DNA from 2 places in the Stenotrophomonas sp. TWI1151 genome. Region 2 is predicted to be linked to the other one. Evidence: riboswitches for the same ligand, from Rfam matches in the RefSeq annotation. Region 2 holds a riboswitch; the other holds the start of a gene.
What was found. Region 2 has a riboswitch for glycine ahead of gcvP (aminomethyl-transferring glycine dehydrogenase). Riboswitches for the same ligand answer to the same signal wherever they lie in the genome.
Positions count from the first base shown of each region.

Region 1: another riboswitch for glycine. It lies ahead of ABE422_RS10330 (trimeric intracellular cation channel family protein); the one in region 2 lies ahead of gcvP (aminomethyl-transferring glycine dehydrogenase).

Region 1 is NZ_JBDJLA010000007.1:56,639-61,049, forward strand. It holds gene ABE422_RS10315 (NAD(P)/FAD-dependent oxidoreductase) at 1-1,271, shown strand, start outside; gene ABE422_RS10320 (ribonuclease E inhibitor RraB) at 1,272-1,616, opposite strand; gene ABE422_RS10325 (GIY-YIG nuclease family protein) at 1,703-1,972, opposite strand; glycine riboswitch at 2,017-2,110, shown strand; glycine riboswitch at 2,119-2,210, shown strand; gene ABE422_RS10330 (trimeric intracellular cation channel family protein) at 2,304-2,921, shown strand; gene ABE422_RS10335 (MdtA/MuxA family multidrug efflux RND transporter periplasmic adaptor subunit) at 3,350-4,411, shown strand, end outside.
Region 2 is NZ_JBDJLA010000006.1:155,921-160,331, reverse strand. It holds gene gcvP (aminomethyl-transferring glycine dehydrogenase) at 1-1,508, opposite strand, end outside; glycine riboswitch at 1,597-1,698, opposite strand; gene ABE422_RS09800 (multidrug effflux MFS transporter) at 1,979-3,202, shown strand; gene ABE422_RS09795 (hypothetical protein) at 3,275-3,661, shown strand; gene ABE422_RS09790 (M2 family metallopeptidase) at 3,806-4,411, opposite strand, start outside.

The DNA.
Region 1 (4,411 bases), on a different contig from region 2:
ACCTGCTCATCATCGGTGGCGGTTTTGCCGGCCTCTGGGCTACCCGTGCCCTCGCCTCGGCGCACGTGCGCATCACCCTGGTGGACCGTCGCAACCACCATCTGTTCCAGCCGCTGCTCTACCAGGTGGCCACCGCCGGCCTGTCCGCGCCGGATATCGCCGCACCGCTGCGCCACATCCTCGGCGACCAGCGCAACGTTGAAGTGCGGCTGGGCGAAGTGACCGACATCGACAAGGCGGCGCGCACCGCGACCCTGGCCGATGGCACGCAGATCGCCTACGACACCCTGATGCTGTGCACCGGTGCCACCCATGCGTATTTCGGCCACGACGAATGGGCGGCTGATGCGCCGGGCCTGAAGACGCTGGACGATGCCATCGCGCTGCGCCGCAAGCTGCTGCTCGCCTTCGAGCGCGCCGAGGCCGAACCCGATCCCGCGCGCAAAGCGGCCTGGCTGAGTTTCGCCGTGGTCGGTGGCGGCCCCACCGGCGTGGAACTGGCCGGCACCCTGGCCGAGATCGCGCGGCACACGCTGCGCAATGAGTTCCGCCATATCGATCCCGCCTCGGCCAAGGTCCGCCTGGTCGAAGCCGGCCCGCGCGTGCTGTCGACCTTCCCCGAGGTGCTCTCGCTCAAGGCACGGCGGCAGCTGGAAAAGCTGGGCGTGGAAGTGCTCACCGGCACCCCCGTCAGCGACATCAATGCCGAAGGCTTCCAGCTCGGCGAGCGCTTCGTCGAGGCCCGCACCGTGGTCTGGGCCGCCGGTGTCGCCGCCTCACCGCTGGCGCGCACGCTGGACGTGCCACTGGATCGCGCCGGCCGCGTGCCGGTGCAGCCCGATCTCACCCTGGACGGCCACCCGGAGATCTTCGTCGCTGGTGACCTGGCCGCACTGACCCAGGCCGACGGCAAGCCGGTGCCCGGCGTCGCGCCGGCGGCCAAGCAGATGGGCAAGCACGTGGCCACCACGATCCAGGCGCGCCTGGCCGGCAGGCCCGCACCCGGGCCGTTCAAGTATCAGGACTTTGGCAACCTGGCGACCATCGGCCGCATGGCCGCCATCGTCCACCTCGGCCGGCTGCAGCTCTCCGGGGTGCTGGCCTGGTGGTTCTGGCTGGCCGCGCACGTGTTCTTCCTGATCGGCTTCCGCAACCGCGTGGTGGTGCTGTTGAACTGGGCGGTGGCGTACTGGAGCTACCAGCGCAGCGCCCGGATCATCTTCGGTGATGCGCAGGACGATCGCCGACCGAAACGACCGCCCACGCCCTGATCAGCCCTGCGACAGACATCCCCAGCCATCGACCTGGCCGCTGTAGGAGACCGCCTCGCTGGCGAGCAGACCTTCGAAGCCCGAGATGTTCTGGTGGGTCGGCAGCATCAGCGGATGCACCACCACCTGCCACGGGTAGTCGTCGTTGCCCTCGTACGCCGCGAAGGACACCTTCTGGTCGTTCTTGAGCAGGTGCACGGCGAAGGCGATCGCCACGTCCTGGGTCGGGAAGATCAGCGCGAAATCCACCTCGCGCGGAATCGACAGGTCGTCGCCATCCTGCAGCATGTTCCAGAGCACATCGCCATTCTCATCTTCCGGGTACAACGACAGATCGCGGGACATGGCACTCCAGGGCTTGGGCAAGCGGATCAACGAACGAGGGTCGATGGTATGCCGCCAACGAAGGCCCGAACAACCCGCACGCGGGGCTACGTGGGATCGGGCAGCGCCAGCCACGCCAGCTTGCGCTCGCGCGGTTGCCGCTTGAGCTGCCACTCGGCCTTCGACGCCGTCGCGCGGTCCGGGTAGGCGCGCATCGCCAGCACCTTCACCGGGGGGTTGGCCCGGGTGTACTTCGCCCCTTTGCCGGCGAGATGGGCCTGGAAGCGCGCGTCCACGTCGTTGCTGATGCCGGCGTAATAGCTGCCGTTGCGGCATTCAAGCAGGTACAGGTACCAGAGGGCGGGTTCAGCGGGCATACCGGGATTATCCCCCGGCACGGGCCCGGCGGCTGCTAGAATCCGCCCCGGATGCAGGAGAGAGGCGCCGCGCTGGCGCCCGCCGAAGGCGCAGGCTCCCATAATCGCTCAGGCCGGTGGCTGCACAGCCACCAACCATGCATCCGACACGCCGATCTGGAGAGAGGTCTTCAATGACCCGCCGAAGGGGCACGTGGCCTTGGCCACCGAACTCTCAGGCAAAAGGACAGCGGGAGCGGCAACGGAATCCCACCCCACGACAGTGCAGCGGCGCTGGCGTGATGCGTGTGCGTTTCCGTCCCCGCCTGACGTGCTTCCCGGAGCCACCCCCATGCTGCTCTCCCTGATCTACCTCATCGCCATCTCGGCCGAAGCCATGACCGGCGCGCTGTCGGCCGGCCGCCGCCGCATGGACCTGTTCGGCGTGGTCATCATCGCCTGCGTCACCGCGCTCGGTGGCGGCTCGCTGCGCGACATCGTGCTCGGCCATTACCCACTGGGCTGGGTGAAGCACCCGGAGTACCTGGGCTTCACCATCTGCGCGGCGCTGATCGCGACCTGGGTGGCGCGCTGGATGCACCACTTCCGGCGCACCTTCCTGGTCCTCGATGGCCTGGGCCTGATCGCGTTCACCCTGATCGGCTGCGCAGTCGCGCGCGAAGGCGGGCACACCGTGCCGATCATCCTGATCGCCGGCATGCTGACCGGTGCGTTCGGCGGCGTGCTGCGCGATGTGCTGTGCAACGAGGTGCCGTTGATCTTCCAGAAAGAACTGTATGCCGTGATCACCCTGCTCACCGGGGCGGCCTACCTGACCCTGCTGGAACTCGGTGTATCGCTCAACGCGGCCACGCTGTGGTGCCTGGGCGGTGGCTTCCTGTTCCGCCTGCTGGCCATCCACTTCAACTGGGAAATGCCGAAGTTCGTATACCGCGACGAGGTGCATTGAACGGAACGTTCAATGCACCGGTAGCACCCGACCGTTGGTCGGGTGGCCTGACACACGTTCAATGCACCGGTAGCACCCGACCGTTGGTCGGGTGGCCTGACATACGTTCAATGCACCGGTAGCACCCGACCGTTGGTCGGGTGGCGGCGTGTACCGACGGTATGCATGCGCCGCCCCGTGACCACCTTGGTCGGATGACGCAATGCACCCATCCGCCCGGGCCCTGCCCCGCCCCATGACCAAGGGCATGTGAGTGCAGGCATCCACACGAGGTACCATGACGCCCCCGCCCCTCCCGGGTCGGTATCCAGCCACGCTGCGGCATTCGACCAGCGGCCCCGCCAGACAACCCCACTTCGCCCCGCCTGCCCCCACGGGCCGGTAAACCATGGACGCGTTCGCCGTGTGGCGTGCGCGCAGGATGCCCCATGTCTGCCCCGCTCCCCTCGCGTTCCCGTCGTCTGTTCAAACCGCTGTTGGTCGTGGCCGTACTGGCCGCCGCCGTGATCGCCTGGCGGGTGTTGTCGCCCGCGCCGACCGCCGAGGCCGCGCCTGCGAGCACCGCCACCCCGGTGCGTGTGGCCACCGCGACGCGGGAAGATCTGGTGGTGCGCCTGAAAGCGCTCGGCACGGTGACCCCGTTGCATACGGTGAGCATCCGCAGCCGCGTGGATGGCGAACTGCTGCGGTTGGCATTCTCCGAGGGTCAGCACGTCACCGCCGGCGAGCTGCTGGCCGAGATCGATCCGCGCCCGTTCCAGGTGCAGCTGTCGCGTGCACTGGGCACCCAGCAGCAGAACCTGGCCGAGCTGGACAATGCCGAAAGCCAACTCAAGCGCTTCGCCGAACTGCAGACCAAGCACTTCGTCTCCGCGCAGGACCTGAGTGATCAGCAGAGCAAGGTCCGCCAGCTGCAGGGCCGCCGCCAGACCGATCAGGCGGCGGTGGATGAAGCACGCCTGCAGCTGCAGTACACCCGCATCACCGCACCGGTGGCCGGGCGCATGGGCCTGCGCAACGTCGATGTCGGCAACCTGGTGCGCAGTGGCGATACCGAGCCGCTGGCCACCATCACCCAGACCACCCCGATCAGCGTGCTGTTCACCGTGCCCGAGCCGGACCTGCCGGCGGTGGTGGCTGCGGCACGCGCCAATCCGCAGTTGACCGTGGAAGCCTGGGACCGCGAGGAGCGCACCGCGCTCGGCGACGGCGTGCTCTCCAGCCTGGACAACCGCATCGATACCGCCACCGGCACGCTCAAATTGCGCGCGCAGTTCGCCAACGCCGATGAGTCGTTGTTCCCCAACCAGTTCGTCAACGTGCGCCTGCAGGTCAGCAGCAGCGATGCGGTGGTGATTCCCAACGCGGCCGTGCAGTTCGGCAGCAAGGGCAGCTACGTCTACGTGATCGCGGCCGATGACACCTCGTCGCTGCGCACCGTGGTGCTCGGCCCGGCCGATGGCGAGCGCGTCTCGGTGCGCCAAGGCCTC
Region 2 (4,411 bases):
ATGGTGCGATCCATCGCCAGATCCTTGTCCGCCAGCGAACGCAGGTAACGCAGCAGTTCGTGTTCGCTGTGGTGGGTGTTGAACACCGGGTGGGTCAGGAAGGCGCTGGTGCGCACCAGATCGGCTGGCAACGCATCGGCGGTGGCCGCATCGAGCGCATCGACATCGACCGTGGCACCGAACAGCTGGCCAAGCGCGACGATGTCGGCGCGGGTGGCGGTTTCATCCAGGCTGATGCCGACCGCGTCGCTGTCGATCGCACGCAGGCTGATGCGTGCCGCAGCGGCCTTGGCGTGGATCGCCTTGGCGTCCACATCCTTGACGTGCAGGGTGTCGAAGAAGTGCTCGCCGACGTTGACGCCGGCGCCGCGCAGTGCCGCGGCCAGGATCGCGGCCAGGCGGTGGGTGCGGCGGGCGATACGGGTCAGGCCGTCCGGGCCGTGGTACACCGCATACATCGAGGCCATCACCGCCAGCAGCACCTGTGCGGTGCAGATGTTGGAGGTCGCCTTCTCGCGGCGGATGTGCTGCTCGCGGGTCTGCAGCGTCAAGCGGTAGGCAGCGTTGCCCTGCGCATCGACCGAGACGCCGATCAGGCGGCCCGGCATCGAGCGCTTATAGGCATCGCGGCAGGCCATGAAGGCGGCATGCGGGCCGCCGAAGCCGAACGGCACGCCGAACCGCTGCGAGTTGCCGACCACGATGTCCGCACCCCATTCGCCGGGGGCGGCGATCAGGGTCAGCGCCAGCAGATCGGTGGCCACGGCGACCAGGCCGCCGCGCGCGTGCACGGCATCGGCCAGCGCCTTGTAATCGCCGATATGGCCGAAGGTATCCGGGTACTGCAGCAGCACGCCGTAGGCTTCGGCTTCCATCGCCTCGGCCGGGGTGCCCACGCGCAGCACGATGCCCATCGGCTCGGCGCGGGTGCGCAGCAGTTCCAGCGTCTGCGGGTGCACGGCGTCGTGCACGAAGAACGTATCGGACTTCGACTTGGCCGAGCGCTTGGCCAGCGTCATCGCTTCAGCCGCAGCGGTGGCTTCATCCAGCAACGAGGCGTTGGCGATTTCCATGCCGGTCAGGTCGGCGCACAGCGTCTGGAAGTTGATCAGCGCTTCCATGCGGCCCTGCGAGATCTCGGCCTGGTACGGGGTGTAGGCGGTGTACCACGCCGGGTTTTCCAGCACGTTGCGCAGGATCACGTTCGGGGTGAGCGTGCCGTAGTAGCCCTGGCCGATGAAGGTGCGGAACACCTGGTTCTTGTCGGCGATGGCGCGGATCTTGGCCAGTGCCTGCACTTCGGTCAGCGACTCGGGCAGGTCCAGCGGTGCCGGCGATTTGATCCCGGCCGGGACGATCGCATCGGTCAGCGCGTCCAGCGAGGCGTGGCCGACCACGTCGAGCATCTGCGCGATTTCGGCGTCGTTGGGGCCGATATGGCGTTCGACGAACGCGTGGCTGTGTTCAAGCTCGCGCAGGGAGGGGGTGTTCTGGGACATGGCTGGCATCTCGGAGAGTGGGCACGCACGTTCGGAAGGCGGCTGGGCCAGGGCGCGTCGCGGGCGACAGCGATCCACCGGACCTTGCGGTCTTCCTGGGTGCCCCTCTGTCCTTTTGCCTGAGAGTTTGGAAGCGCGCATCGGCGTGCTTCGTGCCCCTTCGGCGCCGGCACTCGCCGGTCTCTCCAGAGTTTTGGTACGGGTGGTATCGGGCCTGAGCGATTACGGGCGTTGCGCCTTCGGCAGCGGGTGTCCGCTTCTCCCACCATGTAGCGGGGCGATTATAGCCCAGCGCTTCGGCCCACTGGGCCTTTCCGGCACCTGAATACGGGCGCGCACGTGCGCCGGAAACCGCGCCCGGGCATGGTGCCAAGGGCTGCAAAGGCCTATGATCACTGGATCCTCGTATTCATCTGGCGCCGCCCGTTCCGGGCCAGGCGCCCGCCGTGCAATGCGCATGGCCGCTGACGGAAGCCCGCATGACGCCCGCCTCACCCTCGACCCGCCGCCTGGCCCTGCTGCTCGCAGGCCTGGCGATGTTCGGTCCGTTCTCGATCGACACCATTTTCCCGGCGTTCCTGTTGCTGGGCGAGCGCATGCAGGTGGACCAGGTCGCGGTGCAGCAGACCATCAGCGTGTACCTGCTGTTCTACGGCCTGATGAGCCTGGCGCACGGCCCGCTGTCGGATGCGTTCGGCCGCAAGCGGGTGATCATCGGTGGGCTGGTGCTGTTCATCGGCGCCTCGATCGGCTGTGCGCTGTCGCGGGACATGACCACCTTGCTGGTGTTCCGCGCGCTGCAGGGCGTGACCGCCGGTGTGGGTGTGATCGTCGGCCGCGCGGTGATCCGCGATCTGTACCACGGTGCCGACGCGCAGCGGTTGATGAGCCAGGTCTCGATGATCTTCGGCGTCGCCCCGGCGATCGCGCCGATCATCGGTGGCTGGATCCTGCTCGGCGGCGGCGACTGGCCGCTGATTTTCTGGTTCCTGGTGCTGTTCGGCGTGGTGTTGCTGCTGGCCACCGGCAAGTGGCTGCCGGAAACCCATCCGGTCGAGGCGCGCACGCCGCTGTCGATGCGGGAACTGCTGCGCAGCTATGCGCGGATGGGGTCCAACGCGCGCCTGCTGAGGCTTTCGGCCGCCGGTGCGCTGAATTTCTCCGGCATTTTCCTGTATATCGCCTCGGCGCCGGTGCTGGTGATGCAGCACCTCAAGCTGGGCGAGGGCGGTTTTGCCTGGTTGTTCATTCCGACCATCGGCGGCATGACGATGGGCTCGTTCCTGTCCGGGCGGATGGCCGGGCGGATCCTGCCGCAGCGGCAGATCGCGATCGGATTCGGCCTGTGCGCAGTGTCGGCCGTGCTCAACATCACCTACGTGCTGTCCGTGCAGCAGATCGCGCTGCCGTGGGCGGTGATGCCGATCTTCCTCGGCGGCGTGGGCATGGCGCTGATCTTCCCGGTGCTGGCGCTGGCGGTCCTGGACATGTACCCGCACCAGCGCGGCCTGGCGTCTTCGATGCAGATGTTCATCCAGCTGATGATCAACACCGTGGTGGCCGGTGTGGTCTCGCCGATGCTCAGCAGCAGTCCGGTGCATCTGGCGTTGGGCTACATGGGCTTCTTCGCGCTGGGTGGCTCGTTCTGGTACTGGGAACGGTATTGCGAGCGCCGCCGCGAAGTACTGACGCCCATCGAGTAGGCCACGCAGCTGGCGGGTCCCCCAGGGCCCGTGCGGTATCCTTTGCCCTTTCATGCAGTCCGGAAGTCCCTGATGTCGACCACCTCCAAACTGCGCCGCGACATCCGCCGGCGCCGTGAAACCCTGGCCGCCAACCGCGAGCAGGCCGCCACCCCGCCGGTCGAGCCGCATGCCGAACTGCGCGACCAGCAACGTACGCTGCTGGCCGGCGTGGTACGCCGTGATGGCGAGTGGGTGCTGGGCATGGATGGGCGTATCGCCGGCCAGACCACCAGCGCGGCACGCGTGCTGGCCTTGATCATGCAGGCCGCCGAACTGCACGAGCGGCAGGGCACGCCGGTCCGGCTGGTGTACTCGGACGCGTTGAAGGATGCCGCGCACGCCGAGGCCAAGGCCGATGGCATGGACTTCGAGCAGTTCAAGACCGAGCTGGCGGCCGCCCTGAAACCCAAGTCCTAGCGCCACGCCACGTGTGGTTGCAGGTGGTCCCGGCCCATCGAGGCCGGACGCAGGCCACAGCGTCAGGGACAAAAAAAAACCGGCCTTTCGGCCGGTTTTTTCGTTGCGGGCTGCGGCCGGGCAGGGCCCGGCCCAACCCATGGGTTACGGTGCCGCCGGGGCCGCAGCGGTGGCCGCCGGCACCTGCCACCCACACATCTGGCCCTGGTTCTGCTGCTTGAGCCACTCGTTGACCGGGGTGAAGTACTCGATCATCGGGCCGGCATCGAGCTTGTCGCCGCCGGTGATTTCCTTCAGCGTAGCCTGCCACGGCTGGCTGGCGCCCTTGCTCAGCATCGCCCAGAACTTCTGGCCGGCTTCCTTGTTGCCGTAGAAGCTGCACTGGTGCAGCGGGCCCTTGTAGCCGGAGGCATCGCACAGGCCCTTGTAGAACTGGAACTGCAGGATGCGCGCCAGGAAGTAACGGGTATACGGGGTGTTGCCCGGCACGTGGTACTTGGCACCGGCGTCGAAGAACTCCTCACCGCGTGCGCTGGCCGGCGCCACGCCCTGGTACTTGGCCTTCAGGTCCCACCACGCCTGGTTGTAATGGTCCGGGGTGATCGAGCCATCGAACACACCCCAGCGCCAGCGGTCGATCATCAGGCCGAACGGCAGGAACGACACGCCGCTCAGGGCCATGCGCATCTGCGCGTTGATGGTCGCCTCGCGGCTTTCCTGCGGGGTGTCCACCAGGCCGATCGAGTTGAG